DNA from 3 places in the Priestia sp. FW507-14D1A genome. Region 2 is predicted to be linked to each of the others. Evidence: predicted binding sites of a transcription regulator. Region 2 holds the regulator's gene; each other region holds the start of a gene.
What was found. The regulator Rex, encoded in region 2, represses fermentation and respiration genes when NADH is low (regulators of the CRP and FNR family bind a similar motif). The targets are predictions, from matches to a motif close to TTGTGAAATATTTCACAA.
Positions count from the first base shown of each region.

Region 1: a site for Rex is predicted at 1,694-1,711, ahead of AC3WJG_RS16365 (AtpZ/AtpI family protein). Genes of this name have one in related genera too.
Region 3: a site for Rex is predicted at 1,896-1,913, ahead of AC3WJG_RS14915 (DUF1641 domain-containing protein). Genes of this name have one in related genera too.

Region 1 is NZ_JBYSWQ010000004.1:142,792-146,077, reverse strand. Features, by position in the region: gene atpE (F0F1 ATP synthase subunit C) at 1-61, opposite strand, end outside; gene atpB (F0F1 ATP synthase subunit A) at 152-862, opposite strand; gene AC3WJG_RS16370 (ATP synthase subunit I) at 881-1,252, opposite strand; gene AC3WJG_RS16365 (AtpZ/AtpI family protein) at 1,259-1,480, opposite strand; gene AC3WJG_RS16360 (S8 family serine peptidase) at 1,778-3,286, opposite strand, start outside.
Region 2 is NZ_JBYSWQ010000020.1:11,719-15,004, reverse strand. Features, by position in the region: gene AC3WJG_RS26330 (ABC-F family ATP-binding cassette domain-containing protein) at 1-1,261, opposite strand, end outside; gene AC3WJG_RS26325 (redox-sensing transcriptional repressor Rex) at 1,720-2,358, shown strand; gene tatA (twin-arginine translocase TatA/TatE family subunit) at 2,412-2,597, shown strand; gene tatC (twin-arginine translocase subunit TatC) at 2,613-3,286, shown strand, end outside.
Region 3 is NZ_JBYSWQ010000003.1:258,932-262,217, reverse strand. Features, by position in the region: gene AC3WJG_RS14925 (AEC family transporter) at 1-107, shown strand, start outside; gene AC3WJG_RS14920 (NAD(P)/FAD-dependent oxidoreductase) at 153-1,331, opposite strand; gene AC3WJG_RS14915 (DUF1641 domain-containing protein) at 1,365-1,817, opposite strand; gene AC3WJG_RS14910 (hypothetical protein) at 2,247-2,663, shown strand; gene AC3WJG_RS14905 (ammonium transporter) at 2,660-3,286, shown strand, end outside.

The DNA.
Region 1 (3,286 bases), on a different contig from region 2:
TACCAATACCAGCACCTAGTGCCGCTAAACCAATCGCAATTGCAGATGCTATTAAACCCATTTTATAAAGTCCTCCCTTAATATATATGATTTTGTTTAACAAAGTTTTGTTTTGTCCAAATTGGGTATTACTTGAACAAAGCTTTATAAATTAATGGTCGCTACTCACTTTGTGAGATAAATAAACCATCGTTAACATTGTGAAAATGAAGGCCTGAATTGCGCCTACAAAAATACTAAATCCTTGCCATAAAAGCATTGGAATAGCAGCTCCAATTGTACCTAAGAAGCCTGTTGTTGCTAAACCAGCTAGCAAGCTTAACAAAATTTCCCCAGCATAAATATTACCGTAAAGACGAAGGCCAAGCGTTAACGTATTGGCAAACTCCTCGATAATCTTAAGCGGGAATAAAAATGCCATTGGCTTGAAGTAATCTTTCGTGTATGCAGAGAAACCTCGCATTTTAATACCATAATAATGTGATAGTACAACTACCATAACGGCTAACGTCAGCGTAATTGCTGGATCAGCGGTTGGCGATTTCCACCATAAGTTATGGTCAATCACGATGGCAAATGGAAGACCCAACATATTTGACACAAAAATGTACATAAGTAAAGTTACACCTAGCGTCAAAAAGCGGCCACCTGTTTTCCAATCCATATTGCTATTAACGAGTCCTTTAACAAAATCTAAGACCCATTCAATAAAGTTTTGTGCACCGCTTGGCTTCATAGCAAGAGTACGAGTACATAAAACTGCAATTAAGAATACAATAACAGAAGCTACGGTAACCATAAGCAAGTTACTTTGACTAAAAGTAAGGCCTAGAAACTCTATAGTTGGTGATTCATGACCCAACTGTGTTCACCTCTCTTTCTATCTTCTACGCATATTTTGAACAACTAAATCTATGATAATGACAACATAATACGTCATTAATCCCACAACTACACTAATAATATGAAAGGTTTTTGGATAAGAGATGGTAATCACAACTGCGAGAGCAGCTGTTGCAAATCTTACAACAGTCCCAATTGAACGGGGCTTTTTCCCCTCATCCAACGCCTGTCCAAACTGCTCAAACTTTCTTACCAAGTTCCACAAATTATACAAACTCAGGGCGGTTCCTAAAATTAAACCTGCAAAAACAGCCTTATAACTTGTAAATCCCCAGCCGAGAACGTATAATGCTAACAAATACAATATGTATGAACGAAGTCTTGGAAAAACGTGCTGCAAATCCTGCATGAATTATTAATCTCCTGAAAAAAAATGGTGGACTGTCCGCAGCATCATAAAAACACCTGCTGCTAGCCCTGAAAGAAGGCCTAAAATCAAAAATAGTGGTTCGGTATCAAGCCATTGATCAGCCCATCTCCCAGAGAATAAGCCAATTAAGACTGAACCTGCTAACTGTGATAGAATGATTGACACTAATGCCATCGCTTGCAAAGGATGACGGTTGCGATCTTTCATAAGCTCATACCCCTTTTGCAAAATTTTCTTTTTTCCGAATTCTCTATCGTTTTTATAGCTCAATATATGATAGAAAGGCAAAAAAAATTGCTAAAAAAGGTAAAAACAGCTAATAAAATACGCAGAAATATCAACGGTTTTCACAGGTTGAAAACCTTATCATTTATATTCCCTGTAAGCATACAATAGCGTATATTTAATGTCAATGTGTTTAAGCTAAAAACTTCACAATCTCTTCTTATTGTTCACATTTCTGCCACACATAAAACCTCTTCAAATGAAAACATTTAAAGAGGTTCATTCAATCGTTATTGTACTGTGTACAACCTGCTCTTGTCTATGCTTTTTCACAAATGCAAATATTTGGTACGACCCCGGTACAAGCGATTCATCGATCGTTATTTTTCGTTTTCTCATGCCTCTTTCTACATCAACGTCAACATCTAAATACGATATAAACTGTAAAGACTGCTTATCAAAAAGAGCAACGCCTAACTCATCTGCTCCTTCAGGCAAAAACAGTTCATAGCTATACGTATTTTTCTCTTTTTCCGCTGCTACTTGCAATCCCATGACACGAGGATAATCTGGAATGCTAACCATGTACATATAAGGAAGCGAAAATGTTTCACGTGAATCATTTATTTCCAAATATCCGTCATATATACCTTTATTTTTAAAACGGGGCTGCACCGATAAAGTGACAGCTATTTCTTTTGTCTGATGTGGCTGCACCGTGACGGGTAATGGAACATCCCAGTTCACTCCTTCATCCCTTTTCGGAACGTTTAAGCGATACGTTTTTGCTTTATCAGACTGGTTATCAATTTTAAATGATAAGACTTTCTTTGATGGGCGCGTAAAAATACCGAAAGATAAAGAAGATGGATAAAATAAAGAGTCTGCTGTGACAGCTTTTGCTATTTGAATTCTCCCGGCTCCTTGTTCATATACGCGATACGTTTGACCGTTTAGCTGCTGCATTACTTTACTTGTGTTCATCAATGAAGCTTTGACTTGTTCAGGAGACCAGTTCGGGTGAGCTTGTAAAATAAGAGCACACGCTCCAGCTACATGGGGCGCAGCCATACTTGTGCCATGCATGCGTTCATATCCCCCGGGAACTGTACTATTAATGAAGTAACCAGGTGCGACGACGTCCGGCTTGATTCCCCAAGTAGTCGTTACAGGCCCTCTTGAACTGAAAGATGTAAGCAAGTCTTGAACCACTTGCTTGCCAGTGCGTAAGTATGGCTGTTGAGACTGAATGTGTTGATTAATGGTATCACCGCTTTTTTTACTTACCCATATCACTGGAATATTTACTGACTCTTTTAGTTTACCGATTATGCTTTTTTCAGTCGGACTATATAAAATAACGGCTTTTGCTCCTGCCTGTTCAGCTTGTTTAATCTTTTTTTCAACCGCATTTCCTTCTGCTTTTAGCAAAATGACGTTGCCCAACGCATGCTTTTGCTCTTTGGAGTATTGTTCATTTATTACACGCAGCGTTTGATTAAACGTCCATGGACGAGACCCTTCTACTGGCGCCATCATAATTTTTTCTTTGTTAAATCCAATTGTTAGAAATTGAACTATCGTCGGGGAAACAGAAGCGCCAACGGAAATAGCTTTTCCCGCTGTACCCGGAGAGCCCACCGTCCATAAACCTGGACCTGAATTGCCGCTGGATGTAACCGTTACAATTCCTTTTTCAACAGCTCGATCTAACGCTAAGCTTGTTGGTAAATCCGGACCATTCACATCATTTCCTAATGATAAATTAATAATATCTACATCATCTTG
Region 2 (3,286 bases):
GGTAGTCATCCCAAAGCTCATTTAAAACGGTTTTATTAGACGTTAAATTAGCTTGCTCTTGGTCGTAATAACCAACCATTACGTTTGAGCCAAAAGAAATGGTTCCAGTCTTGAAGCTTAGTTTATCCACAATACCTTTTAATAACGTAGATTTCCCAACTCCATTAGGGCCAACCAACGCAAGGCTTTCACCTTTTTTAATCCGAAGGTTTGCGTCTTGGACGACGTATTTGTTTTCATCATATCCGATAGACACGTTTTCGAGATTTAAGACTTCATTTCCGCTTTGACGCTCAATTTCAAACGAAAAACTAGCCGATTTTTCGCCGTCGTTAGGTCGATTTATTAACTCCATTCGATCGAGCTGCTTACGTCTGCTTTGCGCACGTTTTGTAGTCGATGCGCGGGCGATGTTTCGCTGAATAAAATCATTCAGTTTTGCGACTTCATCTTGCTGTTTTTCGTACTGACGCAACTCTTTTTCATATCGCTCTGCTTTTTGTACAAGGTATTTAGAGTAGTTGCCCGTGTACTTGACCGTTGTTTTTTGTGTGACTTCATACACTTGATTTACGACCTTATCAAGGAAGTAACGATCGTGTGAAACAATTAAAATAGCTCCTTCATACCCTTGCAGAAACTGTTCCAGCCATGCTAAAGTTTCAATATCTAAGTGGTTGGTAGGCTCATCCAGAATAAGCAAGTCTGGCTTTGTTAAAAGCAGTTTTGCAAGAGCCAAGCGCGTTTTTTGTCCACCGCTCAAGGAGGAAATAGGGGTGCTATAGTCAAAGTTTGAGAAACGGAAACCGTGAAGAATAGATCGTGTATCCGCTTCATATTGATAGCCGCCTGAATCTTTGAACGTTACTTGAAGCTGATCGTACTCTTTGGTTAGTTTTTCGTATTGAACTGAATCATTAAAAATGTCTGGATCGCCCATCTTCGTTTCAAGCGTACGTAATTCTTTTTCCATCTTCTTTAACGGAGCAAAGACCGTCATCATTTCTTCCCATATGGAGAGTGTTGACTCAAGAACTGTATCTTGTCCCATATAATCAATGGAAACACCTTTAGGTTTAATAATTTCTCCGCTGTCATAAGAAAGCTGCTCAGCAATAATTTTTAATAAAGTTGATTTACCAGCACCGTTTCGTCCCACTAGGGCAATGCGGTCTTTTGATTGTACTTCTAACTTTATATTCGATAAAATGGGTTCTGCCCCATAGTATTTTGTAATACCGTTCAATTGTAGAATAATCATTTTTTCACCTCTAGTAGTATATCCATAGTGTATTTTAACATATTTTCAACTACAAGTTCTTCCTACAAGCGTTTGTAATTTGTAGAGAGACAAGGACAAATGATGAAGCGAATGTTTTGATTCATGAAATAAAATGATTTTACCTGCACATTTTATACAGGATACTATGTTAAAATAAGAGATAAGTGCATCTCTGAACTTATATATGATGGATGTAGAAAACCCGTCATGACTAACAAACGGATCCTTTGAAGAGCTAATTACTTCGTTCTAGCTACCGACTTTAAGTAGTGCTGGATAGACAAAAGGGGTCGGGGTGTGAAGCGGAGTATATATAAAACAAGAGAAAAGAGAGAGAATTGGAAGCGCTACCTCAAGGCGGTTGAGGCTTTGTGAAAGGTAATGCAATATGACTTGAAAATGTTAGTAATGACATACATGAACTGAGGGGGTACAACGTGAACACTGAACAATTAAAAATACCACAAGCAACGGCTAAACGATTGCCGCTTTATTATCGTTTTTTAAAAAACTTGCATGCTTCTGGTAAACAGCGTGTTTCGTCAGCGGAGTTAAGTGAGGCAGTGAAAGTTGATTCTGCTACTATTCGCCGGGATTTTTCTTACTTTGGAGCATTAGGGAAAAAGGGATACGGCTACAATGTGAATTATTTACTTACATTTTTCCGTAAAACGTTAGACCAAGATGAAGTAACGAAAGTAGCACTGATTGGCGTAGGGAATCTGGGAACGGCCTTTTTAAATTATAATTTTATTAAAAATAATAACACCAAAATTGAGTGCGCTTTTGATGTGATAGAAGATAAAGTCGGTACAAAAGTAGGCGACGTGCCCGTCTATCATCTTGACCAATTGGAAGATTATATGAGTGATGACATCTCAGTAGCGATTTTAACCGTTCCAGCCACTGTTGCTCAGCAAATTACCGATCGTTTAGTGAGTTGCGGAATTAAAGGAATTTTAAACTTTACTCCTGCACGCTTAAACGTACCGGATGAGATTCGACTGCATCATATTGATCTTGCTGTAGAATTACAGTCGCTCGTCTACTTTTTGAAAAATTATCCTGTTGAATAAGGCGGACTATGTTACGATTTCCTTAAGTCTAAATTAATAAGGAGAGTGGGAATATGGGGATTGGAGCAGGCAGTTGGATTATTATTGCGATTGTAGCACTGCTTATTTTTGGACCGAAACGGTTACCGGAGCTAGGAAGATCAGTCGGGCAAACGCTTAGAGAGTTTAAGCATGCCGCTAGCGGTGCCTCAGAAGATCGTGAAAAAGATAAACAGCGTCAAGTAGATGACAAAGAGTAAAAGGGTGATCATAGTATGACCGAACAAGAAATGTCAATATATGATCATATAGGAGAGCTGCGAAAGCGCATTTTAATTGTTTTATTTTTCTTTGTGATTGCCACAATTGGCGGCTTTTTTATAGCGGATAAGGTTATTGTCTATTTACAGCATGCTGATGAGGCAAAAAATTTAACGATGAATGCATTTAGGCTAACAGATCCAGTTAAGATTTATATGCAGTTTGCTGTTATTATCGGCTGTGTACTTGCAGCTCCTGTTGCACTGTATCAACTTTGGGCATTTATTAGTCCTGGTTTATATGAAAAAGAGCGTAAGGTAACGCTTGGATATATTCCTGTTTCCATTTTTCTCTTTATCGGCGGTGTCTCTTTTTCTTATTTTGTGTTGTTTCCATTTGTCGTCGATTTTATGACGCGCGTTTCTGATGAGCTGAATGTAAACCAAGTGATTGGCATTAATGAATACTTTTCTTTTTTAATGCAGCTCACACTGCCTTTTGGGCTGTTGTTTCAGCTTCCTGTTGTCGTCATGTTTTTGACGCGATTAGGAATTATCACGCCTATGTTTTTATCTCAAATTCGAAAGTATGCCTATTTCGTACTGCTAGTTATTGCCGCACTTATTACACCACCAGAATTGCTCTCGCACATGATGGTGACAGTGCCGCTCTTAATTTTGTATGAAAT
Region 3 (3,286 bases), on a different contig from region 2:
TTGCTTTGCGGTTTGAAAGCTTGGAAAACGAAACGGCATCTGCTTTTGTTATTAGTGCTATTTTATCGTTGATTACGCTGCCGCTTCTTATTTCTTGGCTTATGTAAATAAAAAAACGAAAGAGGAGAATTCCTCTTTCGTTTTAAGACGGATTAATAAGCTAATGCAAATAATCCTTTGATATGAGATAAGTAACGAACGTTACTTGCTTCTTTCATAAGTGATGCTGGTAAACCTTTTAATTGCGTTTTGTTTCCGCCGATTGTACCAATTGCATCTTTGCGTCCAAGACTTCCTAGTGTACCAGAGAAGACAGGAACGAATGATTCCATTGCTCCGCCGCGAATAGCTACTGCTAAGTTCACGCCTACAACTTCACCCATTTGCCAAGCTAATTGAGCAGTAGGTGGGTAAGGGCGACCTTCTGGACCCATTACAACCGCTGAGTCACCAGCAAGGAATACATCTTTATGAGATGTAGATTGTAAGAATTCATTTACAAGTGCACGACCGCGGTTTACTTCGATACCTGAGTTAGCAACTACAGAGTTACCTTGAACTCCGCCAGTCCATACCATTGTTTTTGTTTCAATTTTGCTGCCGTCTTTAAGTTCAACAGTTGTAGCATCCATTTTTGTTACAGGTGTACCAGTAACAAATGTAACGCCACGTTTTGTTAAGCTTGATTGAGCGCGCTCTACTAATTCAGCAGGGAAGCCTGGAAGAACTGTAGGAGCTGCTTCTACACAGTATAGAGAAATTTCTTTTGGATCAACACCGTGTTTTAGACATAGGCTTGGCATTAAGTCAGCGTATTCACCAACAAGTTCGATACCTGTTAATCCGCCGCCGCCAACTACGATTGTACCGTCAGCTTTATTTTTTGTTTTGCTGTATTCAGCGATACAAGCTTCTACGTGTGCACGTAAACGGTTTGCATCATTTACTGATTTAAGAACGAAGCTGTGCTCTTCTAAACCAGGGATACCGAAGTAAGCAGTTTCACTACCTAAAGCTGTAACAAGGTAGTCGTAGCTTAATTTTGTACCATCTTCAAGAGATACTTCACGTTGATCTGGTGAGATTTCTTTTACCGTTGCAATTTTTAAATCAACGTTGTAGTTTTTAAGTAATTTATCAAGTGGTAAAGCTACCGCTTGTTCAGAAACGCCGCCTACAGCTAGACGGTGTAATTCTGTAATGATTTGGTGAGTAGCAAAACGGTTCACTACTGTAATTTTTGCTTCATCCGCACTTAGGTGTTGGCGAGCTGTCATTGCAGTTAATAAACCACCGTAACCGCCGCCTAAAATTAAAATATGTTTTGACATAGTCGATCCTCCGTCCACACTTTTTAATGAAAATTATTTTTGTTTTTCGTTTGTAATGTCTAAATACGCTTGTGCAAAGCGGAATAGTTTTTGAGCTTGTGGATCTTTAAGCATGCGTAATAAACCGAATAAACCGATTGAATTAGAAGCATTTGCTTCTGCACGATCGTTTGCTTCGATTGCAGTAGCTGCAAGACCTTTTACTGTTCCTTCTACCGGCTCGATAAATTCTTTTACTCCACCAAGTAGATCTTCTTTTAATACGTCGTCAGTTAATAATGATTGCGCAACGTCGTAAGTTTTTGTAAGCACCGTTACCATTTCAGATAATTTTGGTAAATTATCTACAAGAACAGTAAGAGCTTCTTGTACTTCAGGCTTTAACAATTGATCTAACACATCCGCTTGACCTTTGTTAACTGCCGCTTCTGTTTGTACAGCAGCATTTTCCTCTGCAGCTGATTTTTGAATAGTTGATTGAGACATGAAAAGTCCTCCTTTGCTGGATACTGTTGCATATGTAGTTCCTAGTTATCTGCTAGACTTTCAAACTACATTGTGAAGTTGTGAAATCTTGCACATAATTCTATTTTAATTTTAATACGAGATAAAATCAACTCATTTCGTTGAAAAAATAAGTGAAGAACCTCGTAACCCTTTGTTTAATAAAAGTTTATAAAAAATAAAACGAATAATTGCCTAGGTAAATAAAATTAAAATAGGGAACTAACATGATTCCTCTTCCTACGATAAAACAAATAACGTCATATTTCAACACATACGAACTTAATATTCTATAAGTAGTAAAAAGATAGGGCGCATTTACTATTTAAAGAGTTTTCAAAAAATTACATTGACTTACTATAGTGTTCTACATATAATCAGAATATAACATCTTATGTAAGGAGATATAACATGGTTATAGTGGATGAACTTTATCATAATGTGGTCATTACGTTGCCTCAATTAAAATTAATTGAATTTATAATGAAGTTAAAAGAAGCTAAAGCACAAGAAATAGAAGATATAAAAACGAAAATTAGTAAATACGAAGAGAAGAAACGTGCTGAAGAAGCTTGGTATCAATCACTATCACCGTTTCGTAAATTTTTTACCGGGCGTCCTTTAAGTCAGCATCAAGCGGTCGAGTATATGGTATACGTAAAGGAGCGCTTTAAAAAAATTGATCACCTTAAAGCACAAATGCGAGAACTTCATGAAGTTCTTGAATTAATAAAAGCGGAAAATGAAGAAACAAGTGAAATTACGCTTTCGCCTGCTATTGTACAAGAAATAAAACGATTAAAAAGCAGTGGAGGCGTTGGGATATGAGTGTTAATGAACTAAGTTTAGGGATAAATACAACGTGGGTCGTGTTAACAGCGGCGATGATTTTGTTAATGGAAGGCGGCTTTGCCTTGCTAGAGGCAGGTTTTGTCCGCTACAAAAATAGCGTGAATATTATTATGAAAGTATTCGCTGATATTACAATAGGAACGCTTTGTTTCTATTTAATTGGTTTTGGATTAATGTACGGTGATGATTTAGGTGGAGTTGTCGGTAAAAGCGGTTTTGCGCTCTCAGGTAATTTATCGCACCTTGACATTCCAATTGGGCTTGAAACGTTTTGGCTGTTTCAATGTGCGTTTGTTATTGCGGTCATTTCTATCGTTTCTGGAGCGGTGGCAGAACGAATTAATTTCCGCGCATATCTTTTATATGCGATTTTGATGACTACATTTATTTATCCTATAGCCGGCCACTGGATTTGGGGAGGTGGATGGATTAGTAAGTTAGGGATGCTTGATTTTGCCGGTTCGGCAGTTATTCATGCTCTTGGCGGTTTTTCAGCTTTAGCAGCTGCAATAATGATTGGACCGAGGAAAGGGAAGTTCACGAAAAATGGAATTAGTTCTGTTTCTCTTCCAAGCAATTTGCCGCTTGCATCAGTGGGT